2 regions of the Faecalimicrobium sp. JNUCC 81 genome follow, and region 2 is predicted to be linked to the other one. Evidence: a T-box and tRNA genes for the amino acid it is inferred to sense, from the RefSeq annotation. Region 2 holds a T-box; the other holds one or more tRNA genes.
What was found. The T-box of region 2 lies ahead of serS (serine--tRNA ligase). A T-box ahead of a tRNA ligase gene usually reads a tRNA of that ligase, here a tRNA-Ser.

Region 1 (14,473 bases), 150 kb from region 2:
TCAGCCTACAATCCGAACTGAGAATGGCTTTAAGGGATTAGCTCCGCCTCACGACTTGGCTGCCCTCTGTACCACCCATTGTAGCACGTGTGTAGCCCTAAGCATAAGGGGCATGATGATTTGACGTCATCCCCACCTTCCTACAGGTTATCCCTGGCAGTCCCTCTAGAGTGCCCAACTTAATGCTGGCAACTAAAGGCAAGGGTTGCGCTCGTTGCGGGACTTAACCCAACATCTCACGACACGAGCTGACGACAACCATGCACCACCTGTCACTTCTGTCCCCGAAGGGAAATCTCCGATTAGGGAGAGGTCAAAAGGATGTCAAGCTTAGGTAAGGTTCTTCGCGTTGCTTCGAATTAAACCACATGCTCCGCTACTTGTGCGGGTCCCCGTCAATTCCTTTGAGTTTCACTCTTGCGAGCGTACTTCCCAGGCGGAGTACTTAATGCGTTAGCTGCGCCACCGAAGGGGGTAACCTCCGACAGCTAGTACTCATCGTTTACGGCGTGGACTACCAGGGTATCTAATCCTGTTTGCTCCCCACGCTTTCGTGCCTCAGTGTCAGTTACAGTCCAGAGAGCCGCCTTCGCAACTGGTATTCCTCCTAATATCTACGCATTTCACCGCTACACTAGGAATTCTACTCTCCTCTCCTGCACTCAAGTTTCTCAGTTTCAAAGGCTTACTACGGTTGAGCCGTAGCCTTTCACCTCTGACTTAAGAAACCACCTACGCACCCTTTACGCCCAGTAATTCCGGATAACGCTAGCCCCCTACGTATTACCGCGGCTGCTGGCACGTAGTTAGCCGGGGCTTCCTCCTCAAGTACCGTCATTATCTTCCTTGAGGACAGAGCTTTACGACCCGAAGGCCTTCATCGCTCACGCGGCGTTGCTGCATCAGGCTTTCGCCCATTGTGCAATATTCCCCACTGCTGCCTCCCGTAGGAGTTTGGACCGTGTCTCAGTTCCAATGTGGCCGATCACCCTCTCAGGTCGGCTACTGATCGTCGCCTTGGTAAGCCGTTACCTTACCAACTAGCTAATCAGACGCGGGTCCATCCTGTACCGCCGGAGCTTTGATAAAAAAGCCATGCGACTCTCTCATGTTATCCCGTATTAGCATACCTTTCGGTATGTTATCCGTGTGTACAGGGCAGGTTACCCACGCGTTACTCACCCGTCCGCCGCTCTTTCCCGAAGGAAATCGCTCGACTTGCATGTGTTAGGCACGCCGCCAGCGTTCATCCTGAGCCAGGATCAAACTCTTAAATATAAGTTTTGACTTGGGCTCAGATACTGTTATATATCTGGCTTTGTTTGGTTGTTTCAAATTCTATAAATTAACCTACTGTTTAATTTTCAAAGTTCTTAATAATAGTTTAAGTTGGTAGCGGTAACAGGAGTCGAACCTGTGACCTTTCGGGTATGAACCGAACGCTCTAGCCAACTAAGCTATACCGCCATATTCATTAATATGTTTTGGTGCCCAGAGGCGGAATCGAACCACCGACACGGGGATTTTCAGTCCCCTGCTCTACCGACTGAGCTATCTGGGCAAATTGGTGGGCCTAGCTGGACTCGAACCAGCGACCTCACGCTTATCAGGCGTGCGCTCTAACCACCTGAGCTATAGGCCCAACTTATTGGTCGAGGTAGAGGGACTCGAACCCCCGGCCCCATGGTCCCAAACCAAGTGCGCTACCAAACTGCGCTATACCTCGACATTAACTTATAATTTTAATTTTAAATGGCAGGGGTAGAGGGACTCGAACCCCCGGCGCACGGTTTTGGAGACCGACGCTCTACCAACTGAGCTATACCCCTATGAATTTATGGTGGACCATCAGGGACTCGAACCCCGGACCTACCGGTTATGAGCCGGGCGCTCTAACCAACTGAGCTAATGGTCCAAACTTATTGGTCGAGGTAGAGGGACTCGAACCCCCGGCCCCATGGTCCCAAACCAAGTGCGCTACCAAACTGCGCTATACCTCGACATAAAAACAAAAATTGGCGGAGAAGGAGGGATTCGAACCCTCGCACCGGTTTAATCCAGCCTAATCCCTTAGCAGGGGATCCTCTTGAGCCACTTGAGTACTTCTCCGAATATTAAATTAAAATGGCGGAGAGGGTGGGATTCGAACCCACGGTGCCGTTAAGCATCACTGGTTTTCAAGACCAGCTCCTTAAACCACTCGGACACCTCTCCAATTGGTGATCCATCCGCGACTCGAACGCGGGACACCCTGATTAAAAGTCAGGTGCTCTACCGACTGAGCTAATGGATCATATTTAATTAAGTTGGCAGGGGATGCAGGACTCGAACCTACGCATGTAGCAGTCAAAGTGCTATGCCTTACCGACTTGGCGAATCCCCTATAATTGTGGTGAGCGCACAGGGATTCGAACCCCGGACACACGCCTTAGAAGGGCGTTGCTCTATCCAGCTGAGCTATGCACCCACATTATATGATTCAATGGAGCGGGTGAAGGGGATCGAACCCTCACAGCCGGCTTGGAAGGCCGGAACTCTACCATTGAGCTACACCCGCATATTTAATTGGTGGAGGATGGTGGATTCGAACCACCGAAATCGTCGATAACAGATTTACAGTCTGCCCCCTTTGGCCGCTCGGGAAATCCTCCGTTTTTCATGGAGCTGGTGATAGGAATCGAACCTACAACCTGCTGATTACAAGTCAGCTGCTCTACCGTTGAGCCACACCAGCTAATTGGCGGGAATAACAGGACTCGAACCTGTGACCCATTGATTAACAGTCAATTGCTCTACCAACTGAGCCATATTCCCGCATATTAAATTAATTTGGCGACCTGGAAGGGACTCGAACCCTCGACCTCCAGCGTGACAGGCTGGCATTCTAACCAGCTGAACTACCAGGCCGCGAATGGTGGGACTAACAGGGCTCGAACCTGTGACCCCCTGCTTGTAAGGCAGGTGCTCTCCCAGCTGAGCTATAGTCCCGGGATATTGGTGACCCATAGGGGAATCGAACCCCTGTTACCGCCGTGAAAGGGCGGTGTCTTGACCGCTTGACCAATGGGCCTAACACCATTCTAAACTATTAGTTTAGAATATCAACGTGGCTATGTCTTACTCTCCCAGGCAGTTGCCCGCCAAGTACCATCAGCGCTAAAGAGCTTAACTTCTGTGTTCGGAATGGGAACAGGTGTATCCTCTTTGCTATTATAACCACATTGTATTTTATGTCCATTTCTTGGACAAGTATTATATTAACATTTTTTATCAAAAACGTCAATACCCTTTTTTATATTTTTTAAACTTTTTTAGTGGAAAAATATAAATTAATACTCTGAAAACTGCAAACATTTATTGAATTAATCATTTTAAATTATTGGTCAAGTCCTCGACCTATTAGTATCGATAAGCTAAATACATTACTGCACTTACACCTTCGACCTATCAACCAGGTAGTCTTCCTGGGGTCTTACCCTTACGGTGGGAAATCTTATCTTGAAGTTGGCTTCGCGCTTAGATGCTTTCAGCGCTTATCCATTCCGTACATAGCTACCCAGCCATGCCCTTGGCAGAACAACTGGTACACCAGAGGTACGTCCATCCCGGTCCTCTCGTACTAAGGACAGGTCTCCTCAAATTTCCTACGCCTGCGACGGATAGGGACCGAACTGTCTCACGACGTTCTGAACCCAGCTCGCGTACCACTTTAATGGGCGAACAGCCCAACCCTTGGGACCTACTACAGCCCCAGGATGTGATGAGCCGACATCGAGGTGCCAAACCTCCCCGTCGATGTGGACTCTTGGGGGAGATAAGCCTGTTATCCCCAGGGTAGCTTTTATCCGTTGAGCGATGGCCCTTCCATGCGGAACCACCGGATCACTAAGTCCGACTTTCGTCCTTGCTCGACCTGTATGTCTTGCAATCAAGCTCTCTTTTGCCTTTACACTCTTCGTACGATTTCCGACCGTACTGAGAGAACCTTTGAGCGCCTCCGTTACTCTTTGGGAGGCGACCGCCCCAGTCAAACTGCCCACCTGACGGTGTCCCAAGACCTGATTCAAGGCCTCTGGTTAGGATCCCAGTACTACAAGGGTGGTATCCCAAGGATGACTCCACACAAACTGGCGTTCATGCTTCAAAGTCTCCCACCTATCCTGTACATGTAGTACCAAGACCCAACGTCAAGCTACAGTAAAGCTCCATGGGGTCTTTCCGTCCTGTCGCAGGTACCCGGCATCTTCACCGGGATTACAATTTCACCGAGTCTATTGTTGAGACAGTGCCCAAATCGTTACGCCTTTCGTGCGGGTCGGAACTTACCCGACAAGGAATTTCGCTACCTTAGGACCGTTATAGTTACGGCCGCCGTTTACTGGGGCTTAAGTTCACTGCTTCGATTGCTCTAACAGATCCCCTTAACCTTCCAGCACCGGGCAGGCGTCAGCTCCTATACATCGTCTTGCGACTTAGCAGAAACCTGTGTTTTTGGTAAACAGTCGCTTGGGCCTATTCTCTGCGGCCATCCAAAGGATGGCACCCCTTCTCCCTAAGTTACGGGGTCATTTTGCCGAGTTCCTTAACAATAGTTCTCTCGCTGGCCTTAGGATACTCTCCTCACCCACCTGTGTCGGTTTGAGGTACGGGCGCCTTTAAACTCGATAGAGACTTTTCTTGACAGTGTGAAATCAGCTACTTCGCTACTAAATTTCGCTCCCCATCGTACCCCAGCATTATCAAGACGGATTTGCCTATCTTGACTGCCTCAGTACTTAGCCACACATAACCAACAGTGTGGTTAGCTTATCCTACTGTGTCATCCCATTTCTCAAGCGTTTATTGGCGGTACAGGAATATCAACCTGTTGTCCATCACCTACGCCTTTCGGCCTCGGCTTAGGTCCCGACTAACCCAGGGCGGACGAACCTTCCCCTGGAAACCTTGGGTTTACGGCCCGTGGGATTCTCACCCACGTCTCGCTACTCATGCCAACATTCTCACTCGTATACTGTCCACGTGTCCTTACGGTCACGCTTCAGCCTGCATACGAAGCTCCCCTACCCATCATAATGATGCCGTAGCTTCGGTAGTACGTTTTAGCCCCGGAAATTTTCGGCGCAGGATCACTCGACCAGTGAGCTATTACGCACTCTTTAAATGAGTGGCTGCTTCTAAGCCAACATCCTGGTTGTCTGTGCAATCCCACATCCTTTACCACTTAACGTACATTTAGGGACCTTAGCTGACGATCTGGGCTGTTGCCCTTTCGACTATGAATCTTATCACCCACAGTCTGACTCCCAAGTATAAGAATACGGCATTCGGAGTTTGATAGTCTTCGGTAAGTGCAATACCCCCTAGGACATTCAGTGCTCTACCTCCGCTTCTCTCAACCTTGAGGCTAGCCCTAAAGCTATTTCGGGGAGAACCAGCTATCTCCGGGCTCGATTGGAATTTCACCGCTATCCACAAGTCATCCCCGAGCTTTTCAACGCTCGTGGGTTCGGTCCTCCACGAAATTTTACTTTCGCTTCAACCTGCTCATGGATAGGTCGCCCGGTTTCGGGTCTACGTCAAGTAACTTAAGCGCCCATTTAAGACTCGCTTTCGCTACGGCTCCGCACCTTAAGTGCTTAACCTTGCTACTTAACGTAACTCGTTGGCCCGTTCTACAAAAAGTACGCGGTCACACAAGTAATGTGCTCCCACAGCTTGTAAGTGCAGGGTTTCAGGTTCTATTTCACTCCCCTCCCGGGGTTCTTTTCACCTTTCCCTCACGGTACTATGCGCTATCGGTCACTAGGTAGTATTTAGGCTTGGAGGATGGTCCCTCCTGCTTCCCACAGGGTTTCACGTGTCCCGTGGTACTCTGGATCATATCTGAAGTCTTCTCGTTTTGACTACGTGGCTGTTACACTTTATAGCGGAGCTTTCCAACTCTCTTCGTCTACAATAGCCTCTTCGTTTATGATATGTCCGCAACCCCAACAAAGAAAACTTCATTGGTTTGGCCTGTTCCGCGTTCGCTCGCCGCTACTTACGGAATCGAATTTCTTTCTTTTCCTCCGGGTACTTAGATGTTTCAGTTCCCCGAGTTCCCCTCGCTAAGCTATGTATTCACTTAACGATACTTAGACATTACTCTAAGTGAGTTTCCTCATTCGGAAATCTTCGGATCAAAGTTTACGTGCAACTCCCCGAAGCTTATCGCAGCTTATCGCGTCCTTCATCGGCTCCTAGTGCCAAGGCATCCGCCCTGCACCCTTAATAACTTGACCAGTTATTAAAAGTTGTAATTTTTACGACTTTTCTTGTCATTGATATTTTTAGAAGTTATCTTCTTCATATATATAAAATGATGTCATATCACTAAATGTTATGCAGTTTTCAAAGTACTAATGTACATCGCCAACGAACAAATTTCATATTAATTCAATTTATTGCATTGATCAAAGTACTAATGGTGGAGATGAGGAGGATCGAACTCCTGACCCCTTGCGTGCAAGGCAAGTGCTCTCCCAGCTGAGCTACACCCCCATAATTATTAACATTTTTCAACGAATTATATTTTACTATTTTCATTGAATTTTGTCAATATTTTCATGCAAGTTTTTATTTTATTTTCACAAAAATAAGAACTCTCAAAATTAAACAGTAGGTAATTCTCCTTAGAAAGGAGGTGATCCAGCCGCACCTTCCGATACGGCTACCTTGTTACGACTTCACCCCAGTTATTGATTTCACCTTCGACGGCCGCTTCCAAAAGGTTAGCAAACCGGCTTCGGGCGCCCCCAACTTCCGTGGTGTGACGGGCGGTGTGTACAAGACCCGGGAACGCATTCACCGCAGCATTCTGATCTGCGATTACTAGTAACTCCAGCTTCATGTAGGCGAGTTTCAGCCTACAATCCGAACTGAGAATGGCTTTAAGGGATTAGCTCCGCCTCACGACTTGGCTGCCCTCTGTACCACCCATTGTAGCACGTGTGTAGCCCTAAGCATAAGGGGCATGATGATTTGACGTCATCCCCACCTTCCTCCAGGTTATCCCTGGCAGTCCCTCTAGAGTGCCCAACTTAATGCTGGCAACTAAAGGCAAGGGTTGCGCTCGTTGCGGGACTTAACCCAACATCTCACGACACGAGCTGACGACAACCATGCACCACCTGTCACTTTTGTCCCCGAAGGGAAATCTCCGATTAGGGAGAGGTCAAAAGGATGTCAAGCTTAGGTAAGGTTCTTCGCGTTGCTTCGAATTAAACCACATGCTCCGCTACTTGTGCGGGTCCCCGTCAATTCCTTTGAGTTTCACTCTTGCGAGCGTACTTCCCAGGCGGAGTACTTAATGCGTTAGCTGCGCCACCGAAGGGGGTAACCTCCGACAGCTAGTACTCATCGTTTACGGCGTGGACTACCAGGGTATCTAATCCTGTTTGCTCCCCACGCTTTCGTGCCTCAGTGTCAGTTACAGTCCAGAGAGCCGCCTTCGCAACTGGTATTCCTCCTAATATCTACGCATTTCACCGCTACACTAGGAATTCTACTCTCCTCTCCTGCACTCAAGTTTCTCAGTTTCAAAGGCTTACTACGGTTGAGCCGTAGCCTTTCACCTCTGACTTAAGAAACCACCTACGCACCCTTTACGCCCAGTAATTCCGGATAACGCTAGCCCCCTACGTATTACCGCGGCTGCTGGCACGTAGTTAGCCGGGGCTTCCTCCTCAAGTACCGTCATTATCTTCCTTGAGGACAGAGCTTTACGACCCGAAGGCCTTCATCGCTCACGCGGCGTTGCTGCATCAGGCTTTCGCCCATTGTGCAATATTCCCCACTGCTGCCTCCCGTAGGAGTTTGGACCGTGTCTCAGTTCCAATGTGGCCGATCACCCTCTCAGGTCGGCTACTGATCGTCGCCTTGGTAAGCCGTTACCTTACCAACTAGCTAATCAGACGCGGGTCCATCCTGTACCGCCGGAGCTTTGATAAAAAAGCCATGCGACTCTCTCATGTTATCCCGTATTAGCATACCTTTCGGTATGTTATCCGTGTGTACAGGGCAGGTTACCCACGCGTTACTCACCCGTCCGCCGCTCTTTCCCGAAGGAAATCGCTCGACTTGCATGTGTTAGGCACGCCGCCAGCGTTCATCCTGAGCCAGGATCAAACTCTTAAATATAAGTTTTGACTTGGGCTCAGATACTGTTATATATCTGGCTTTGTTTGGTTGTTTCAAATTCTATAAATTAACCTACTGTTTAATTTTCAAAGTTCTTACTCAACTATTCTATCTTAAAAACTTTTTAATTTCAAGACTTTTTTGTTGATTTTTTATTTTTATTTTGTCCTTATCTCTTGGACAAGTAATACTATACCACCTTTATTTTTTATGGTCAAGACTTTTTTTAAAAATTTTTAATTTTATTTTGCTATTTTATGTTCATATCCATAAGCACTTTCTCTAGTCCTAACTTTAGAAACCTTTTTAACCTTTGATACATCTACACCTTGGCAAATTTTTAATGCATCTTTACAAAAATAAAACATAATATCGAAAACTAAAAAAGTTACACATATTAAACATAACCAACTCATCATTTGAGACATTTAAATACCCTCCAAAATTTTATTTTATAAGGTATTCTTTATTTTTATTCACATTTCCTTTACAAAAATTCCTCTATATACTTTCATAATAGATTTATTTAAGTTATTTTTTATCATTAAAAACTTTTAATCTGCACAATTATTTAGTAATTTTTAATATTTACTGTAAGTTTAATAGTAATTTCGCTTTATATTTTTCCAAATAAAAAAAAGATTATACCAAAATATAATTTTTTATTACTAATTATTTAATATATTAAATTCTAATAGTCAATTTACTTGATATTTTATTTATCCTCAATACAAAAACCCTCTAGATAGAATAATTCAATCTAGAGGGTTTTATATTATGAAGATTACTCTTCTATTTTATTTTGGCTATTATCTATTGGCTTCATCGTTGGGAATAAAATTACGTCTCTTATCGATGGTGAGTTAGTTAATAACATCATAACTCTATCCATACCTATTCCAAGTCCACCTGTAGGAGGTAATCCTACTTCTAATGCATTTATGAAATCTTCATCCATATCACAAGCTTCATCATCACCTAATTCTTTCTTTCTCATTTGATCCATGAATCTTCCTTTTTGGTCAATTGGGTCATTTAATTCAGAGAAAGCATTAGCTAATTCCCATTTATTTGCAAACGCTTCAAATCTATCAGTTCTTCTTGGGTCTTCAACATTTCTTTTAGCTAATGGAGATACTTCAACTGGATGATGAGTTATAAATGTAGGTTGGATTAATTTATCTTCTCCAAACTCTTCAAATAATGTATTTATAACTTCTCCTCTTCTCATTCCAGGAGTTATTTCTATTCCTTTTTCTTTAGCAACTGCTAAAGCTTCTTCATCTGTATTTATAGTAGAGAAATCTATACCAGTGTATTCTTTAACACAATCTTCCATAGTCATTCTCTTCCATGGAGGAGTAAAGTCTATTTCAGTTCCTTGATAGTTTATTTTCATACTTCCTGTTGCAGCTTCAGCCATATGAGCTATAACATTTTCAGTGATTTCCATCATATCTGTATAATCTGCATATGCTTGATATAATTCTATAGCAGTATATTCTGGGTTATGCTTTATAGACATACCTTCATTTCTAAACATTCTTCCCATTTCATATACTTTATCAAATCCACCAACTATAAGTCTCTTTAAGTATAACTCATTAGCTATTCTTAAGTACATTGGTATATCTAATGTATTATGGTGTGTTATAAATGGTCTAGCATTTGCTCCACCAGCTATAGTATTTAATATAGGAGTTTCAACTTCTAAGAATCCTCTAGTATCTAAGTAGTTTCTTAAAGCTTTTATAGCTTTAGTTCTTATTACAAAAGCTTCTTTTACTTCTGGGTTTACTATTAAGTCAACATATCTTTGTCTATATCTTAAGTCTTGGTCTTTTAATCCATGATATTTTTCAGGTAGTATTTGAAGTGATTTAGATAATAAAATAACTTCATTCGCTTTTATTGATATTTCTTCTTTTTTAGTCTTGAATACTTCACCCTCAACACCTATTATGTCTCCTAAGTCATATGTAGAGAATATAGAGTACTCTTCTTCCCCTATTCTATCTAATCTAACATAACATTGAATTCTTCCTTCGTGGTCTTGAACATCTATAAATCCAGCTTTACCTTGGATTCTTTTACTCATTATACGACCAGCTATTTTAACAACTTTCCCTTCAAAGTTTTCAAAGTCATTTTTTATTTCCATAGAATCACTAGTTCTATCATATCTACTTTGATGGAATGGATCTCTCCCCATTTCTTGTAATTTAGCTAATTTGTCTCTTCTTACTTGAAGAACTTCACTAAGATCTTCTTGTATTTGATCATTATTCATTTGTTTCCCTCCCGAATTATCTTCTTATTTCTAGTATCTCGAATTTAGCAACACCATCTGGAACTTGAACTTCTACAACATCTCCTATAGTTCTTCCTAAAAGAGCTTTTCCTACTGGAGATTCATTAGATATTTTTCCATCATATGGATCTGCTTCTGCTGAACCTACTATAACATATTCAACTTCTTCATCAAATTCTACATCATTAACTTTAACTATAGATCCTATAGTTACAACATTAACGTCTATTTTACTTTCATCTATGATAACAGCCTTTCTTATCATATTTTCTAACTTTATTATTCTTTCTTCCATTTGAGCTTGCTCATTTTTAGCTTCATCATACTCAGCATTTTCTGATATATCTCCAAAAGATATAGCTACCTTTATTCTATCAGCAACTTCTCTTCTTCTTACAGTCTTTAAAAACTCTACTTCATCTTCTAACTTCTGGTATCCTTCTTGAGTTAATAATATTTCTTTCTTATCTTCCATGACCCCTACAACTCCTTCTTTATGTACTTGGGATTTCTCCCAAATTTATTTTTTAAATTTATATTCTTAGTTTTAATTTATGCGCTATATTATAAGTCACTATTATTCTAATGTCAAGCAGTCCTGCATGTAGCCATTAAGCTTCGATACTACTTCTTCATAGCTTTCTATCTTATTGATTTCATCTCTTACTCTTGCTGAATTTCTAAGCCCTTTTAAATACCACGCAACATGTTTTCTCATTTCCCTTACTGCTACATATTCTCCATGTTCTTCAACTGCTAAACCTAAATGTTTAATGGCCGTGTTTATTTTTTCTTCAACAGTCGGTTCAGGTAAAATTTCCCCTGTTTGCATGTAATGGTTTATTCTTTTGAATATCCATGGATTACCTTGAGCACCTCTACCTATCATTATAGCATCACAATTGGTTTTTTCTAACATATTTATTGAATCTTCTACTGTAAATACGTCACCATTTCCTATAACCGGTATGTTTATATTTTGTTTTATTTCAGCTATTATATCCCAATCAGCTTTCCCTGAATAATATTGTTCTCTTGTTCTTCCATGTATAGCTAATGCACTTATACCACATTCCTCAGCTATTTTTGCAATTTCTACTGCATTTACAGTATTATCATCCCAACCTTTTCTTATTTTTAATGTCACAGGTTTTTCAGAGTTTTTTACTACTGCCGTTAGAACTTTTGCCACTAACTTAGGATTTTTCATAAGAGCAGATCCATCTCCATTTTTTACAACCTTAGGTGCTGGGCACCCCATATTTATATCCAATATTTCATTTGGATATTCATTCATAATCTTCGATGCTCTTCCCATATATTCTGGATCTGAGCCAAATATTTGAACAGCTACTGGGTGTTCTTCGTCTTCTATTTTTAACATCTTCTTAGTATTTTCATCATCATAGCACAAAGCTTTTGCATTTATCATCTCTGTATAAAGCATTCCGCAGTTTTGTTCTTTACATATTAATCTAAAAGGAAGATCTGTAACACCTGCCATAGGTGATAAAAAAACTTTATTTTTTAATTCGACATTACCTATTTTCATTTTTAGTCTCCTTCTCTAAATTGCTATTTTATATTATATATATCCAAAAGTTTACCCATTATCACAAAAAAGGAACTGGGTTTATAACCCAATTCCTTACTACTATTCTTTATTTTTATCGTATATAATTCTTAAACCTTCTAAAGTTAAAAATCTATCTACGCTATCTATGCTTTCAGTCTCAGATGCTATTAAATTTGCTAATCCACCTGTAGCTATTACCTTGACTTCCTCTTGACTTAGTTCTTTTTTCATCATTTCTATTATTTTCTCGACTAAGCCTACGTATCCATATATTATACCAGACTGCATAGCAGATACTGTATTTTTACATATGGTACTACCTGACTTTACTAATTCAACTCTAGGAAGTTTTGATGCTCTTTGGAATAATGCTTCACTTGAAATTTTAATACCTGGAGCAATAGTTCCTCCTAAATATTCACCTTTATCAGATATAGCACAGAAAGTAGTTCCTGTTCCAAAGTCAACTATTATTAATGGGTATCCATATTTTTCAATTCCTGCCACTGCATTAACTATTCTATCTGCTCCTACTTGTTTAGGATTGTCATATTTTATATTTAAACCTGTTTTTATACCAGGTCCGACAACCATAGGTTGTTTTTTACAATATTTTATACAAAAGTTTTCAAGTGAATGCATAACATTTGGCACTACAGATGATATTATAACATCTTTTATATCATTCATATCCATATTTTCATATTGAAATAAATTTCTAATGAGCATACCGTACTCATCTGATGTTTTTTCTTTATCTGTGTTTATTCTCCAATGTTTGATTAATTCCTTATTCTTATATATACCTAAAACCATATTGGTATTTCCAACGTCAAATACTAAAAGCATAAATTTACCTTCTTTCTATCTTTTAACTGTCTTAAGTACAGTGACAACTGATCCCACTATAATTGCCGCTAATATCGCTTCTGCTACTGCATTAGCTCCTACTATACCAAATATTATATATACAGGGCTATATACATTAGCATTAGGATTCTCCGATATAAACGCCTCTGCAAATCTTTGTGCGTATAATATATATGTCATACCTAAAACTCCACCAGTATTAACAAGAGTTCCAACAACTCCAGTTATAGCTGCTGGTATAGTTTTTAGTTTATTACCTTTTACTTTTGATTCTAATAATTTATTGAATCTTTTACTTATAAAAACATAAGTATAGTACGATGCTACCCCTATTAACATTCTTGGTAATATAGATACTAACGGATTCATAAATATAAAATTTGTAACAGTTGGACCTGTAATCGCCCTCATTAAACTTGTTGCCCCAAATATAAATCCTATAAAAGCACCTGCTAGTGGACCTTCTACTATGGCCCCTATTATAACCGGTATATGCATTATTGTTAAATTCACCACCGGATTTATAGGTACATAACCTATAGGAGTCATCGACATAATTATAGATATAGCTGATAGCATACCTATAACTGTCATCTTCCTTACATCAAGTTTTTTTACTTCTCTACTTTGGTTAGTAGTATTCATAAAATCACACCTCCGTTCCAGCTCATAAAAGATGCCGGACTTCTAAAATTATTTATTTTTTTTACTTGTATAGTCTGACTCTAATTATTTAGATGCCAGCTATAACAAAATAATTTTATCAGTAGGTATTAACATTGTCAATAATGCTTATTTTTGATGCATATCTTTATATGATAATATACTATTTACGCTATTTGCATTCTTTATTGCATTGATAACGCTTTTTTGGACAACTTCGGTAGCTAAAGAACCTAATAGCGTTATATCTGTTTCAATTTCTCCCGTTGCTATTGTAAATATAGTATCCCCATCATGAGGAGTATGTATCGGAAAAATAGATTTAGCATATCCATTGTGTGCCATCTGAGAAACCTTCTTACACCCAGATTTATCTAATTTAGCATTAGTAGCTACTATGCCTATAGTTGTATTGTCGATACTAAATCCACCTTTATTGATTCCATTTTTCATAAGTTCATAGCTATTTAAAATTTTTGTTTTATCTTCACTTAATACTCCTGCTATAACTTTACCATCTTCATATACATCTCCAAAAGCATTTACAGCTATTAAAGCAGACACTACAAGTCCATTATCTAATTTTATAGAATAACTTCCTATTCCACCCTTCATAGCAAAACTAGGCCCTTTTATCTTACCTACAGTAGCTCCACAACCTGCACCATAGTTACCCTGACTTAATTTTGTTTCACTTGCAACTTGACAAGCTTTATAACCCATATCTAAATCAGGTCTACATTTAGGGTTTCCTACTGCTAAATCAAATAATACAGCACCTGTTACTATTGGTACTTTTGCTACACCAACATCAAAACCTATATTTTGTTCTTCTAAAAATTTACTTACTCCACATGTACTTTCAAGTCCAAATG
Region 2 (14,473 bases):
TTTGAGGATGAGGGAGAAGATAATTAATGGATGCAATGGGATGGCAGATAGGGGCTGTTTTAATAGGAGTATCAGCATTAATAGTAGCTATATATTTAAGTAAATTATTACAAACTGCAACACAAATTGTTGAAAAAGCATGTAGAATAGTAGATTATAATGAAAGATATATAAATGATACTATAGAAAATGTAGCATCGATAGCGAAAAATACAGAAGATATAGTTGATATAGCAAGTAGAGTTACGAGTATAACAAAAGTATTTAAATTCATGAAGAGATAATTAGATGCTAAGGAGGTTTATCAATGTCGATAAATATAAATTCAAAATTAGATTCACAAAATAGTTTTTGGGATATAAATTTAGAAGGTGAACTAGACGTATCTACAGCGGATAAGTTAAAAGAATACTTACACGGTCTAGTGGAACAAGAAGTGGTAGATATGAGAATTAACCTTTCTAGTTTAGAATACATAGATTCAACTGGATTAGGAGTAATGATAAGTGTACTTAAGAAATTAAGAACTAATGATAAAGAAATATATATAATTAATCCTAAAAGTAATGTTAAAAAGATTTTTACGATAACAGGTCTAGATAAAATATTTAAAGTGGAGGGATAAGCTTTGACTTGTGAAACTATAAAAATGGAAATAAGTTCAAATCCTGAATATGTAGGTATTATAAGACTAACTACTTCAGGAATAGCTAATAAAATAGGTTTTTCAATAGATGATATAGAAGATATGAAGGTAGCTGTGTCAGAAGCTTGTACTAATGCAATTAAGCATAGTAATGATAATGTATTCAATATAACATTTATCATATTAGAAAATGGACTTACTATAGAAATTCAAGATAATGGTAAAGGTTATGACATAGAAAATGCAGTTCAACCTGATTTAGAGAATCCAAAAGAAAATGGATTAGGACTGTTTATAATACAAACATTAATGGATGATGTAAGTATAGAGTCAAAAGAAAACCAAGGTACAATAGTAAGGATGACTAAATATTTAGGAGTTGATATTTAATGAAAAATGTAGCTAGTGCTACAGATTACCTAAATATGGATACAAAAGAGCTATTTAAGATATATAGTAAAGATAAGAACAACAAAGAACTTAGAAACACTCTTATCGAAAGGCATCTATATTTAGTAAACTTGCTAGCGAAAAAGTATATAAATAAAGGTGTTGAGTTTGAAGATATATATCAGGTTGCTTCATTGGCACTAATATATGCTATAGATAGGTATGATATAGAAAAAGGATATGAATTTTCTAGCTTTGCAACTCCAACTATAATAGGAGAAATAAAAAAGTATTTTAGAGATAAAGTGTGGACTTTGAGAGTACCTAGACGTGTACAAGAGTTAAGCAAGAAAATAAGTGAAGCTAAAGTTGCTTTAGAGCAAGAGAATAAGAGACACCCTAAGGTAAAAGATATAGCTAATTATATAGGATGTAGTGAAGAGGATGTATTAGAAGCTATGGAAGCCTCATATGGATACCAGCCGATATCTCTAGATTCTTCAAGTAATGATGATTCTGAAGATAAAGATATAACTCTTATAGATAAAATAGGACAAGAAGAAAGTAGCTTTGGAAATATAGAACAAAAAGATTTTGTAAATAAATTTATGGAAAATTTAAATGAATTAGAAACTAAAATATTTAAGGATAGATTCTTCTTAGATAAAACTCAATCTACAATAGCGAAAGAATTAGAGATATCTCAAATGACTGTTTCTAGGCTGGAAAGAAAGATAATAGAGAAGCTTAGAAAAGAGTATGAAAAAAATATTTAAAAAACTTTAAAAAAAGTATTGACCTACTGTTTAATATATAGTATATTATTACTTGTCCTTAAGAAAAGGGCAAAGCAAAAATGAACTTTGAAAATTAAACAGTAGGTTAATTTATAGAATTTGAAACAACCAAACAAACAAAGCCAGATATATAACAGTATCTGAGCCCAAGTCAAAACTTATATTTAAGAGTTTGATCCTGGCTCAGGATGAACGCTGGCGGCGTGCCTAACACATGCAAGTCGAGCGATTTCCTTCGGGAAAGAGCGGCGGACGGGTGAGTAACGCGTGGGTAACCTGCCCTGTACACACGGATAACATACCGAAAGGTATGCTAATACGGGATAACATGAGAGAGTCGCATGACTTTTTTATCAAAGATTTATCGGTACAGGATGGACCCGCGTCTGATTAGCTAGTTGGTAAGGTAACGGCTTACCAAGGCGACGATCAGTAGCCGACCTGAGAGGGTGATCGGCCACATTGGAACTGAGACACGGTCCAAACTCCTACGGGAGGCAGCAGTGGGGAATATTGCACAATGGGCGAAAGCCTGATGCAGCAACGCCGCGTGAGCGATGAAGGCCTTCGGGTCGTAAAGCTCTGTCCTCAAGGAAGATAATGACGGTACTTGAGGAGGAAGCCCCGGCTAACTACGTGCCAGCAGCCGCGGTAATACGTAGGGGGCTAGCGTTATCCGGAATTACTGGGCGTAAAGGGTGCGTAGGTGGTTTCTTAAGTCAGAGGTGAAAGGCTACGGCTCAACCGTAGTAAGCCTTTGAAACTGAGAAACTTGAGTGCAGGAGAGGAGAGTAGAATTCCTAGTGTAGCGGTGAAATGCGTAGATATTAGGAGGAATACCAGTTGCGAAGGCGGCTCTCTGGACTGTAACTGACACTGAGGCACGAAAGCGTGGGGAGCAAACAGGATTAGATACCCTGGTAGTCCACGCCGTAAACGATGAGTACTAGCTGTCGGAGGTTACCCCCTTCGGTGGCGCAGCTAACGCATTAAGTACTCCGCCTGGGAAGTACGCTCGCAAGAGTGAAACTCAAAGGAATTGACGGGGACCCGCACAAGTAGCGGAGCATGTGGTTTAATTCGAAGCAACGCGAAGAACCTTACCTAAGCTTGACATCCTTTTGACCTCTCCCTAATCGGAGATTTCCCTTCGGGGACAGAAGTGACAGGTGGTGCATGGTTGTCGTCAGCTCGTGTCGTGAGATGTTGGGTTAAGTCCCGCAACGAGCGCAACCCTTGCCTTTAGTTGCCAGCATTAAGTTGGGCACTCTAGAGGGACTGCCAGGGATAACCTGGAGGAAGGTGGGGATGACGTCAAATCATCATGCCCCTTATGCTTAGGGCTACACACGTGCTACAATGGGTGGTACAGAGGGCAGCCAAGTCGTGAGGCGGAGCTAATCCCTTAAAGCCATTCTCAGTTCGGATTGTAGGCTGAAACTCGCCTACATGAAGCTGGAGTTACTAGTAATCGCAGATCAGAATGCTGCGGTGAATGCGTTCCCGGGTCTTGTACACACCGCCCGTCACACCACGGAAGTTGGGGGCGCCCGAAGCCGGTTTGCTAACCTTTTGGAAGCGGCCGTCGAAGGTGAAATCAATAACTGGGGTGAAGTCGTAACAAGGTAGCCGTATCGGAAGGTGCGGCTGGATCACCTCCTTTCTAAGGAGAATTACCTACTGTTTAATTTTGAGAGTTCTTATTTTTTTGTGAAAAACGAATAAAAACTTGCTAAAAATATTGACAAAAATCGACAAATATAGTAAAATATATTTCGTTGAAAAAGTTAATAACATGGGGGTGTAGCTCAGCTGGGAGAGCACTTGCCTTGCACGCAAGGGGTCAGGAGTTCGATCCTCCTCATCTCCACCATATTAGTACTTTGAAAACTGCATAACATTTAGTGATATGACATCATTTTATATATAGACAATGAAGTCTTTAAAATAAGCTAGACAGATAAGTCTTTAAAATCAACTTTAAGCACTGGAATAAACTGAGTGAATACGAAGTTTGTTCAGTAGCGATAACTTTTAATAACTGGTCAAGTTATTAAGGGTGCAGGGCGGATGCCTTGGCACTAGGAGCCGATGAAGGACGCGATAAGCTGCGATAAGCTTCGGGGAGTTGCACGTAAACTTTGATCCGAAGATTTCCGAATGAGGAAACTCACTTAGAGTAATGTCTAAGTATCGTTAAGTGAATACATAGCTTAGCGAGGGGAACCGGGGGAACTGAAACATCTAAGTACCCGGAGGAAAAGAAAGAAATTCGATTCCGTAAGTAGCGGCGAGCGAACGCGGAACAGGCCAAACCAATGAAGTTTTCTTCGTTGGGGTTGCGGACATATCATAAACGAAGAGGTCATCGTAAGTGAAGAGAGTTGGAAAGCTCCGCCATAGAAGGTAATAGCCCTGTATTTGAAACGATAATTCTTTAGATATGATCCAGAGTACCACGGGACACGTGAAACCCTGTGGGAAGCAGGAGGGACCATCCTCCAAGCCTAAATACTACCTAGTGACCGATAGCGCATAGTACCGTGAGGGAAAGGTGAAAAGAACCCCGGGAGGGGAGTGAAATAGAACCTGAAACCCTGCACTTACAAGCTGTGGGAGCACATTATTTGTGTGACCGCGTACTTTTTGTAGAACGGGCCAACGAGTTACGTTAAGTAGCAAGGTTAAGCACTTAAGGTGCGGAGCCGTAGCGAAAGCGAGTCTTAAATGGGCGCTTAAGTTACTTGACGTAGACCCGAAACCGGGCGACCTATCCATGAGCAGGTTGAAGCGAAAGTAAAATTTCGTGGAGGACCGAACCCACGAGCGTTGAAAAGCTCGGGGATGACTTGTGGATAGCGGTGAAATTCCAATCGAGCCCGGAGATAGCTGGTTCTCCCCGAAATAGCTTTAGGGCTAGCCTCAAGGTTGAGAGAAGCGGAGGTAGAGCACTGAATGTCCTAGGGGGTATTGCACTTACCGAAGACTATCAAACTCCGAATGCCGTATTCTTATACTTGGGAGTCAGACTGTGGGTGATAAGATTCATAGTCGAAAGGGCAACAGCCCAGATCGTCAGCTAAGGTCCCTAAATGTACGTTAAGTGGTAAAGGATGTGGGATTGCACAGACAACCAGGATGTTGGCTTAGAAGCAGCCACTCATTTAAAGAGTGCGTAATAGCTCACTGGTCGAGTGATCCTGCGCCGAAAATTTCCGGGGCTAAAACGTACTACCGAAGCTACGGCATCATTATGATGGGTAGGGGAGCTTCGTATGCAGGCTGAAGCGTGACCGTAAGGACGCGTGGACAGTATACGAGTGAGAATGTTGGCATGAGTAGCGAGACGTGGGTGAGAATCCCACGGGCCGTAAACCCAAGGTTTCCAGGGGAAGGTTCGTCCGCCCTGGGTTAGTCGGGACCTAAGCCGAGGCCGAAAGGCGTAGGTGATGGACAACAGGTTGATATTCCTGTACCGCCAATAAACGCTTGAGAAATGGGATGACACAGTAGGATAAGCTAACCACACTGTTGGTTATGTGTGGCTAAGTACTGAGGCAGTCAAGATAGGCAAATCCGTCTTGATAATGCTGGGGTACGATGGGGAGCGAAATTTAGTAGCGAAGTAGCTGATTTCACACTGTCAAGAAAAGTCTCTATCGAGTTTAAAGGCGCCCGTACCTCAAACCGACACAGGTGGGTGAGGAGAGTATCCTAAGGCCAGCGAGAGAACTATTGTTAAGGAACTCGGCAAAATGACCCCGTAACTTAGGGAGAAGGGGTGCCATCCTTTGGATGGCCGCAGAGAATAGGCCCAAGCGACTGTTTACCAAAAACACAGGTTTCTGCTAAGTCGCAAGACGATGTATAGGAGCTGACGCCTGCCCGGTGCTGGAAGGTTAAGGGGATCTGTTAGAGCAATCGAAGCAGTGAACTTAAGCCCCAGTAAACGGCGGCCGTAACTATAACGGTCCTAAGGTAGCGAAATTCCTTGTCGGGTAAGTTCCGACCCGCACGAAAGGCGTAACGATTTGGGCACTGTCTCAACAATAGACTCGGTGAAATTGTAATCCCGGTGAAGATGCCGGGTACCTGCGACAGGACGGAAAGACCCCATGGAGCTTTACTGTAGCTTGACGTTGGGTCTTGGTACTACATGTACAGGATAGGTGGGAGACTTTGAAGCATGAACGCCAGTTTGTGTGGAGTCATCCTTGGGATACCACCCTTGTAGTACTGGGATCCTAACCAGAGGCCTTGAATCAGGTCTTGGGACACCGTCAGGTGGGCAGTTTGACTGGGGCGGTCGCCTCCCAAAGAGTAACGGAGGCGCTCAAAGGTTCTCTCAGTACGGTCGGAAATCGTACGAAGAGTGTAAAGGCAAAAGAGAGCTTGATTGCAAGACATACAGGTCGAGCAAGGACGAAAGTCGGACTTAGTGATCCGGTGGTTCCGCATGGAAGGGCCATCGCTCAACGGATAAAAGCTACCCTGGGGATAACAGGCTTATCTCCCCCAAGAGTCCACATCGACGGGGAGGTTTGGCACCTCGATGTCGGCTCATCACATCCTGGGGCTGTAGTAGGTCCCAAGGGTTGGGCTGTTCGCCCATTAAAGTGGTACGCGAGCTGGGTTCAGAACGTCGTGAGACAGTTCGGTCCCTATCCGTCGCAGGCGTAGGAAATTTGAGGAGACCTGTCCTTAGTACGAGAGGACCGGGATGGACGTACCTCTGGTGTACCAGTTGTTCTGCCAAGGGCATGGCTGGGTAGCTATGTACGGAATGGATAAGCGCTGAAAGCATCTAAGCGCGAAGCCAACTTCAAGATAAGATTTCCCACCGTAAGGGTAAGACCCCAGGAAGACTACCTGGTTGATAGGTCGAAGGTGTAAGTGCAGTAATGTATTTAGCTTATCGATACTAATAGGTCGAGGACTTGACCTCAATTTAAAATGATAATTTCAATAAATGTTTGCAGTTTTCAGAGTATTAACTCTAAAAATGTTATTACTTAGAAAAATATGAAAATATTTCACAAAAAGTGTTGACATTGATAACTTAAGATGGTATTATAATACTTGTCTTAAAACAAAAGAATAAACACAATATGTGGTTACAATAGCAAAGAGGATACACCTGTTCCCATTCCGAACACAGAAGTTAAGCTCTTTAGCGCTGATGGTACTTGGTGGGCAACTGCCTGGGAGAGTAAGACGTAGCCACGTGATGTGCCGAAGTGGCGGAACTGGCAGACGCACAGGACTTAAAATCCTGCGGGACTTACCTCCCGTACCGGTTCGATTCCGGTCTTCGGCACCATAATTTATTAGGACCATTAGCTCAGTTGGTTAGAGCGCCCGGCTCATAACCGGTAGGTCCGGGGTTCGAGTCCCTGATGGTCCACCATAATAAATTAATTAAGAACTTTGAAAATTAAACAGTAGGTTAATTTATAGAATTTGAAACAACCAAACAAAGCCAGATATATAACAGTATCTGAGCCCAAGTCAAAACTTATATTTAAGAGTTTGATCCTGGCTCAGGATGAACGCTGGCGGCGTGCCTAACACATGCAAGTCGAGCGATTTCCTTCGGGAAAGAGCGGCGGACGGGTGAGTAACGCGTGGGTAACCTGCCCTGTACACACGGATAACATACCGAAAGGTATGCTAATACGGGATAACATGAGAGAGTCGCATGACTTTTTTATCAAAGATTTATCGGTACAGGATGGACCCGCGTCTGATTAGCTAGTTGGTAAGGTAACGGCTTACCAAGGCGACGATCAGTAGCCGACCTGAGAGGGTGATCGGCCACATTGGAACTGAGACACGGTCCAAACTCCTACGGGAGGCAGCAGTGGGGAATATTGCACAATGGGCGAAAGCCTGATGCAGCAACGCCGCGTGAGCGATGAAGGCCTTCGGGTCGTAAAGCTCTGTCCTCAAGGAAGATAATGACGGTACTTGAGGAGGAAGCCCCGGCTAACTACGTGCCAGCAGCCGCGGTAATACGTAGGGGGCTAGCGTTATCCGGAATTACTGGGCGTAAAGGGTGCGTAGGTGGTTTCTTAAGTCAGAGGTGAAAGGCTACGGCTCAACCGTAGTAAGCCTTTGAAACTGAGAAACTTGAGTGCAGGAGAGGAGAGTAGAATTCCTAGTGTAGCGGTGAAATGCGTAGATATTAGGAGGAATACCAGTTGCGAAGGCGGCTCTCTGGACTGTAACTGACACTGAGGCACGAAAGCGTGGGGAGCAAACAGGATTAGATACCCTGGTAGTCCACGCCGTAAACGATGAGTACTAGCTGTCGGAGGTTACCCCCTTCGGTGGCGCAGCTAACGCATTAAGTACTCCGCCTGGGAAGTACGCTCGCAAGAGTGAAACTCAAAGGAATTGACGGGGACCCGCACAAGTAGCGGAGCATGTGGTTTAATTCGAAGCAACGCGAAGAACCTTACCTAAGCTTGACATCCTTTTGACCTCTCCCTAATCGGAGATTTCCCTTCGGGGACAGAAGTGACAGGTGGTGCATGGTTGTCGTCAGCTCGTGTCGTGAGATGTTGGGTTAAGTCCCGCAACGAGCGCAACCCTTGCCTTTAGTTGCCAGCATTAAGTTGGGCACTCTAGAGGGACTGCCAGGGATAACCTGGAGGAAGGTGGGGATGACGTCAAATCATCATGCCCCTTATGCTTAGGGCTACACACGTGCTACAATGGGTGGTACAGAGGGCAGCCAAGTCGTGAGGCGGAGCTAATCCCTTAAAGCCATTCTCAGTTCGGATTGTAGGCTGAAACTCGCCTACATGAAGCTGGAGTTACTAGTAATCGCAGATCAGAATGCTGCGGTGAATGCGTTCCCGGGTCTTGTACACACCGCCCGTCACACCACGGAAGTTGGGGGCGCCCGAAGCCGGTTTGCTAACCTTTTGGAAGCGGCCGTCGAAGGTGAAATCAATAACTGGGGTGAAGTCGTAACAAGGTAGCCGTATCGGAAGGTGCGGCTGGATCACCTCCTTTCTAAGGAGAATTACCTACTGTTTAATTTTGAGAGTTCTTATTTTTTTGTGAAAAACGAATAAAAACTTGCTAAAAATATTGACAAAAATCGACAAATATAGTAAAATATATTTCGTTGAAAAAGTTAATAACATGGGGGTGTAGCTCAGCTGGGAGAGCACTTGCCTTGCACGCAAGGGGTCAGGAGTTCGATCCTCCTCATCTCCACCATATTAGTACTTTGAAAACTGCATAACATTTAGTGATATGACATCATTTTATATATAGACAATGAAGTCTTTAAAATAAGCTAGACAGATAAGTCTTTAAAATCAACTTTAAGCACTGGAATAAACTGAGTGAATACGAAGTTTGTTCAGTAGCGATAACTTTTAATAACTGGTCAAGTTATTAAGGGTGCAGGGCGGATGCCTTGGCACTAGGAGCCGATGAAGGACGCGATAAGCTGCGATAAGCTTCGGGGAGTTGCACGTAAACTTTGATCCGAAGATTTCCGAATGAGGAAACTCACTTAGAGTAATGTCTAAGTATCGTTAAGTGAATACATAGCTTAGCGAGGGGAACCGGGGGAACTGAAACATCTAAGTACCCGGAGGAAAAGAAAGAAATTCGATTCCGTAAGTAGCGGCGAGCGAACGCGGAACAGGCCAAACCAATGAAGTTTTCTTCGTTGGGGTTGCGGACATATCATAAACGAAGAGGTCATCGTAAGTGAAGAGAGTTGGAAAGCTCCGCCATAGAAGGTAATAGCCCTGTATTTGAAACGATAATTCTTTAGATATGATCCAGAGTACCACGGGACACGTGAAACCCTGTGGGAAGCAGGAGGGACCATCCTCCAAGCCTAAATACTACCTAGTGACCGATAGCGCATAGTACCGTGAGGGAAAGGTGAAAAGAACCCCGGGAGGGGAGTGAAATAGAACCTGAAACCCTGCACTTACAAGCTGTGGGAGCACATTATTTGTGTGACCGCGTACTTTTTGTAGAACGGGCCAACGAGTTACGTTAAGTAGCAAGGTTAAGCACTTAAGGTGCGGAGCCGTAGCGAAAGCGAGTCTTAAATGGGCGCTTAAGTTACTTGACGTAGACCCGAAACCGGGCGACCTATCCATGAGCAGGTTGAAGCGAAAGTAAAATTTCGTGGAGGACCGAACCCACGAGCGTTGAAAAGCTCGGGGATGACTTGTGGATAGCGGTGAAATTCCAATCGAGCCCGGAGATAGCTGGTTCTCCCCGAAATAGCTTTAGGGCTAGCCTCAAGGTTGAGAGAAGCGGAGGTAGAGCACTGAATGTCCTAGGGGGTATTGCACTTACCGAAGACTATCAAACTCCGAATGCCGTATTCTTATACTTGGGAGTCAGACTGTGGGTGATAAGATTCATAGTCGAAAGGGCAACAGCCCAGATCGTCAGCTAAGGTCCCTAAATGTACGTTAAGTGGTAAAGGATGTGGGATTGCACAGACAACCAGGATGTTGGCTTAGAAGCAGCCACTCATTTAAAGAGTGCGTAATAGCTCACTGGTCGAGTGATCCTGCGCCGAAAATTTCCGGGGCTAAAACGTACTACCGAAGCTACGGCATCATTATGATGGGTAGGGGAGCTTCGTATGCAGGCTGAAGCGTGACCGTAAGGACGCGTGGACAGTATACGAGTGAGAATGTTGGCATGAGTAGCGAGACGTGGGTGAGAATCCCACGGGCCGTAAACCCAAGGTTTCCAGGGGAAGGTTCGTCCGCCCTGGGTTAGTCGGGACCTAAGCCGAGGCCGAAAGGCGTAGGTGATGGACAACAGGTTGATATTCCTGTACCGCCAATAAACGCTTGAGAAATGGGATGACACAGTAGGATAAGCTAACCACACTGTTGGTTATGTGTGGCTAAGTACTGAGGCAGTCAAGATAGGCAAATCCGTCTTGATAATGCTGGGGTACGATGGGGAGCGAAATTTAGTAGCGAAGTAGCTGATTTCACACTGTCAAGAAAAGTCTCTATCGAGTTTAAAGGCGCCCGTACCTCAAACCGACACAGGTGGGTGAGGAGAGTATCCTAAGGCCAGCGAGAGAACTATTGTTAAGGAACTCGGCAAAATGACCCCGTAACTTAGGGAGAAGGGGTGCCATCCTTTGGATGGCCGCAGAGAATAGGCCCAAGCGACTGTTTACCAAAAACACAGGTTTCTGCTAAGTCGCAAGACGATGTATAGGAGCTGACGCCTGCCCGGTGCTGGAAGGTTAAGGGGATCTGTTAGAGCAATCGAAGCAGTGAACTTAAGCCCCAGTAAACGGCGGCCGTAACTATAACGGTCCTAAGGTAGCGAAATTCCTTGTCGGGTAAGTTCCGACCCGCACGAAAGGCGTAACGATTTGGGCACTGTCTCAACAATAGACTCGGTGAAATTGTAATCCCGGTGAAGATGCCGGGTACCTGCGACAGGACGGAAAGACCCCATGGAGCTTTACTGTAGCTTGACGTTGGGTCTTGGTACTACATGTACAGGATAGGTGGGAGACTTTGAAGCATGAACGCCAGTTTGTGTGGAGTCATCCTTGGGATACCACCCTTGTAGTACTGGGATCCTAACCAGAGGCCTTGAATCAGGTCTTGGGACACCGTCAGGTGGGCAGTTTGACTGGGGCGGTCGCCTCCCAAAGAGTAACGGAGGCGCTCAAAGGTTCTCTCAGTACGGTCGGAAATCGTACGAAGAGTGTAAAGGCAAAAGAGAGCTTGATTGCAAGACATACAGGTCGAGCAAGGACGAAAGTCGGACTTAGTGATCCGGTGGTTCCGCATGGAAGGGCCATCGCTCAACGGATAAAAGCTACCCTGGGGATAACAGGCTTATCTCCCCCAAGAGTCCACATCGACGGGGAGGTTTGGCACCTCGATGTCGGCTCATCACATCCTGGGGCTGTAGTAGGTCCCAAGGGTTGGGCTGTTCGCCCATTAAAGTGGTACGCGAGCTGGGTTCAGAACGTCGTGAGACAGTTCGGTCCCTATCCGTCGCAGGCGTAGGAAATTTGAGGAGACCTGTCCTTAGTACGAGAGGACCGGGATGGACGTACCTCTGGTGTACCAGTTGTTCTGCCAAGGGCATGGCTGGGTAGCTATGTACGGAATGGATAAGCGCTGAAAGCATCTAAGCGCGAAGCCAACTTCAAGATAAGATTTCCCACCGTAAGGGTAAGACCCCAGGAAGACTACCTGGTTGATAGGTCGAAGGTGTAAGTGCAGTAATGTATTTAGCTTATCGATACTAATAGGTCGAGGACTTGACCTCAATTTAAAATGATAAATTTAATAAATGTTTGCAGTTTTCAGAGTATTAACTCTAAAATTGCGGGTGTAGCTCAATGGTAGAGTTCCGGCCTTCCAAGCCGGCTGTGAGGGTTCGATCCCCTTCACCCGCTCCATAAAGATTATGTGGTTATTATAGCAAAGAGGATACACCTGTTCCCATTCCGAACACAGAAGTTAAGCTCTTTAGCGCCGATGGTACTTGGTGGGCAACTGCCTGGGAGAGTAAGACATAGCCACGTAATCTTTTTTATTTTAAGACTTTAGATTTATATAATCTAAAGTCTTTTTATATATTAAATTATAAAAGTTTATAAATATATTGTTATTTTTATAAGGGAATTAAAAAATAAAATTTTATAAATACAACTAGTTCTTACTACTAAATTATCAATTAAACTGCATAATAAGACAGATAAAAAATAAATTTATAAAAAAATTAGCATTAAATTTTATATAAAGAACATAGTATTAAACAGTATTTGGTAAATTATAAAAATAAAAATTATAAAAATATAGAATAATAGTATTGAAAGTTGTTAATATATATAATATAATGAATATCAAATAAAACAAATAGTAAAAAGCAAAGAAGGAAATTAGTAAAAAGCAAATTTATATTCAGAGATTGAGTGGTTGGTGAGAACTCATTATAATGGTTTTTGAATCTATTCCGGAGCTTCTAGTAAAAAGCTAGACGTATACCTACGTTACAGGTCTGAGAGGATTATATGTTTATATAATCAATTAGGGTGGCAACGCGGATCAAAGACTTTCGTCCCTTTTGTAGGGAATACGAAGGTCTTTTTTTATTACAATAAATCAAACAAGCGCTTGTAAAATTAAATTTATTTTAGTATATACCATTAAAAATAACGTTACCATTACTGAGAATTGATAAAAAATCAATAAATAAAAAAATAGTTTATATTAAGTAACATTTTCCGTATAGTTTCAAAAGGGTGAAGGATTTAATAAATATATTTAGATTATAAAAAATAGGAGGACAATAAAATGTTAGATATCAAAAGAATAAGAGAAAATTTAGAAGATATTAAAAAAGCTATGGATAGAAGAGGGGAAAAGGAGTTTGACCTTGATGCTGTAGTGGAATTAGATGATAAAAGAAGAGAATTACTTAAAGAAGTTGAAGTAATGAAAAATGAATTAAATGTTGAATCAAAGAAAATACCTCAACTTATAAAAGAAGGTAAAGATGTTGAAGAAGCTAAAGCGGAGTTAAAAGAATTATCTGATAAGATAAAAGGATTTGATGAAAAAGTTAGAGAAGTTGAAGCTGACATGGAATATAGATTAATGAGAATACCAAATGTTCCTCATCCAGATGTTCCACAAGGAACTACTGATGAAGATAACGTTCAAGTAAGAACTTGGGGAGAACCTACTAAGTTTGATTTTGAAGAAAAAGCTCACTGGGATATAGGAACAGGACTTGGAATATTAGATTTTGAGGCAGCTGGTAAAATAACTGGATCAAGATTTACTTTATATAAAGGATTAGGAGCTAGACTTGAAAGAGCTTTAATAAACTTCTTCTTAAACACTCATACAGATGAGCATGGATATACAGAAGTATTACCACCATTCATGGCTAATAGAACTAGTTTTGTAGGAACAGGACAATTACCTAAGTTTGAAGAAGATATGTTTAAATTAGAAGGATTAGATTACTTCTTAGTACCAACTGCTGAAGTTCCTGTAACTAATATACACAGAGATGAGATATTAACAGCTGAACAATTACCAGTAAAATATTGTGCATACACTCCATGCTTTAGATCAGAAGCAGGGTCTGCTGGTAGAGATACAAGAGGTTTAGTAAGACAACATCAATTCAATAAAGTTGAATTAGTTAAGTTCGTTGATCCTGAGAAATCTTACGAAGAATTAGAAGCTTTAACTAATGATGCTGAAAAAATGTTACAATTATTAGGATTACCTTACAGAGTAGTTAGAATATGTACAGGAGATTTAGGATTCACTGCTGCATTTAAATATGACCTAGAAGTATGGATGCCAAGTTACAACAGATACGTTGAAATATCTTCTTGTTCAAACTTTGAAGATTTCCAAGCTAGAAGAGCTGGAATAAGATTTAAGAGAGATAAAAAATCTAAATCTGAATTTGTTCATACATTAAATGGATCAGGATTAGCAGTAGGAAGAAGTTTAGCTGCTATATTAGAAAACTACCAACAAGCTGATGGATCTGTAGTAGTTCCAGAAGCATTAAGACCATACATGGGTGTAGATGTTATAAAGAAGAATGAATTATAAGATATAAATACTTATTAATTATA

Region 1: it encodes a tRNA-Ser, which carries the amino acid that the T-box ahead of serS (serine--tRNA ligase) is inferred to sense. The anticodon was not compared.

Annotation. Positions count from the first base shown of each region.
Region 1 covers NZ_CM132203.1:126,340-140,812, reverse strand. The annotation lists rRNA gene JNUCC81_RS00820 (16S ribosomal RNA) at 1-1,278, opposite strand, end outside; tRNA gene JNUCC81_RS00815 (tRNA-Met) at 1,391-1,467, opposite strand; tRNA gene JNUCC81_RS00810 (tRNA-Phe) at 1,486-1,561, opposite strand; tRNA gene JNUCC81_RS00805 (tRNA-Ile) at 1,566-1,642, opposite strand; tRNA gene JNUCC81_RS00800 (tRNA-Pro) at 1,650-1,726, opposite strand; tRNA gene JNUCC81_RS00795 (tRNA-Trp) at 1,754-1,829, opposite strand; tRNA gene JNUCC81_RS00790 (tRNA-Ile) at 1,839-1,915, opposite strand; tRNA gene JNUCC81_RS00785 (tRNA-Pro) at 1,924-2,000, opposite strand; tRNA gene JNUCC81_RS00780 (tRNA-Ser) at 2,017-2,109, opposite strand; tRNA gene JNUCC81_RS00775 (tRNA-Ser) at 2,126-2,214, opposite strand; tRNA gene JNUCC81_RS00770 (tRNA-Lys) at 2,218-2,293, opposite strand; tRNA gene JNUCC81_RS00765 (tRNA-Gln) at 2,308-2,383, opposite strand; tRNA gene JNUCC81_RS00760 (tRNA-Arg) at 2,391-2,467, opposite strand; tRNA gene JNUCC81_RS00755 (tRNA-Gly) at 2,484-2,557, opposite strand; tRNA gene JNUCC81_RS00750 (tRNA-Tyr) at 2,567-2,651, opposite strand; tRNA gene JNUCC81_RS00745 (tRNA-Thr) at 2,660-2,734, opposite strand; tRNA gene JNUCC81_RS00740 (tRNA-Asn) at 2,739-2,814, opposite strand; tRNA gene JNUCC81_RS00735 (tRNA-Asp) at 2,831-2,907, opposite strand; tRNA gene JNUCC81_RS00730 (tRNA-Val) at 2,913-2,988, opposite strand; tRNA gene JNUCC81_RS00725 (tRNA-Glu) at 2,996-3,070, opposite strand; rRNA gene rrf (5S ribosomal RNA) at 3,105-3,221, opposite strand; rRNA gene JNUCC81_RS00715 (23S ribosomal RNA) at 3,380-6,281, opposite strand; tRNA gene JNUCC81_RS00710 (tRNA-Ala) at 6,465-6,540, opposite strand; rRNA gene JNUCC81_RS00705 (16S ribosomal RNA) at 6,676-8,178, opposite strand; gene JNUCC81_RS00700 (hypothetical protein) at 8,421-8,606, opposite strand; gene lysS (lysine--tRNA ligase) at 8,963-10,468, opposite strand; gene greA (transcription elongation factor GreA) at 10,485-10,964, opposite strand; gene dusB (tRNA dihydrouridine synthase DusB) at 11,067-12,041, opposite strand; gene JNUCC81_RS00680 (type III pantothenate kinase) at 12,144-12,914, opposite strand; gene JNUCC81_RS00675 (ECF transporter S component) at 12,930-13,580, opposite strand; gene JNUCC81_RS00670 (P1 family peptidase) at 13,728-14,473, opposite strand, start outside.
Region 2 covers NZ_CM132203.1:3,812,019-3,826,491, reverse strand. The annotation lists gene JNUCC81_RS18940 (YtxH domain-containing protein) at 1-27, shown strand, start outside; gene JNUCC81_RS18935 (DUF948 domain-containing protein) at 27-284, shown strand; gene JNUCC81_RS18930 (STAS domain-containing protein) at 308-625, shown strand; gene JNUCC81_RS18925 (ATP-binding protein) at 650-1,036, shown strand; gene JNUCC81_RS18920 (SigB/SigF/SigG family RNA polymerase sigma factor) at 1,036-1,812, shown strand; rRNA gene JNUCC81_RS18915 (16S ribosomal RNA) at 1,994-3,496, shown strand; tRNA gene JNUCC81_RS18910 (tRNA-Ala) at 3,631-3,706, shown strand; rRNA gene JNUCC81_RS18905 (23S ribosomal RNA) at 3,877-6,778, shown strand; rRNA gene rrf (5S ribosomal RNA) at 6,943-7,059, shown strand; tRNA gene JNUCC81_RS18895 (tRNA-Leu) at 7,065-7,153, shown strand; tRNA gene JNUCC81_RS18890 (tRNA-Ile) at 7,164-7,240, shown strand; rRNA gene JNUCC81_RS18885 (16S ribosomal RNA) at 7,351-8,853, shown strand; tRNA gene JNUCC81_RS18880 (tRNA-Ala) at 8,988-9,063, shown strand; rRNA gene JNUCC81_RS18875 (23S ribosomal RNA) at 9,234-12,135, shown strand; tRNA gene JNUCC81_RS18870 (tRNA-Gly) at 12,195-12,268, shown strand; rRNA gene rrf (5S ribosomal RNA) at 12,278-12,394, shown strand; T-box leader at 12,733-12,938, shown strand; gene serS (serine--tRNA ligase) at 13,167-14,450, shown strand.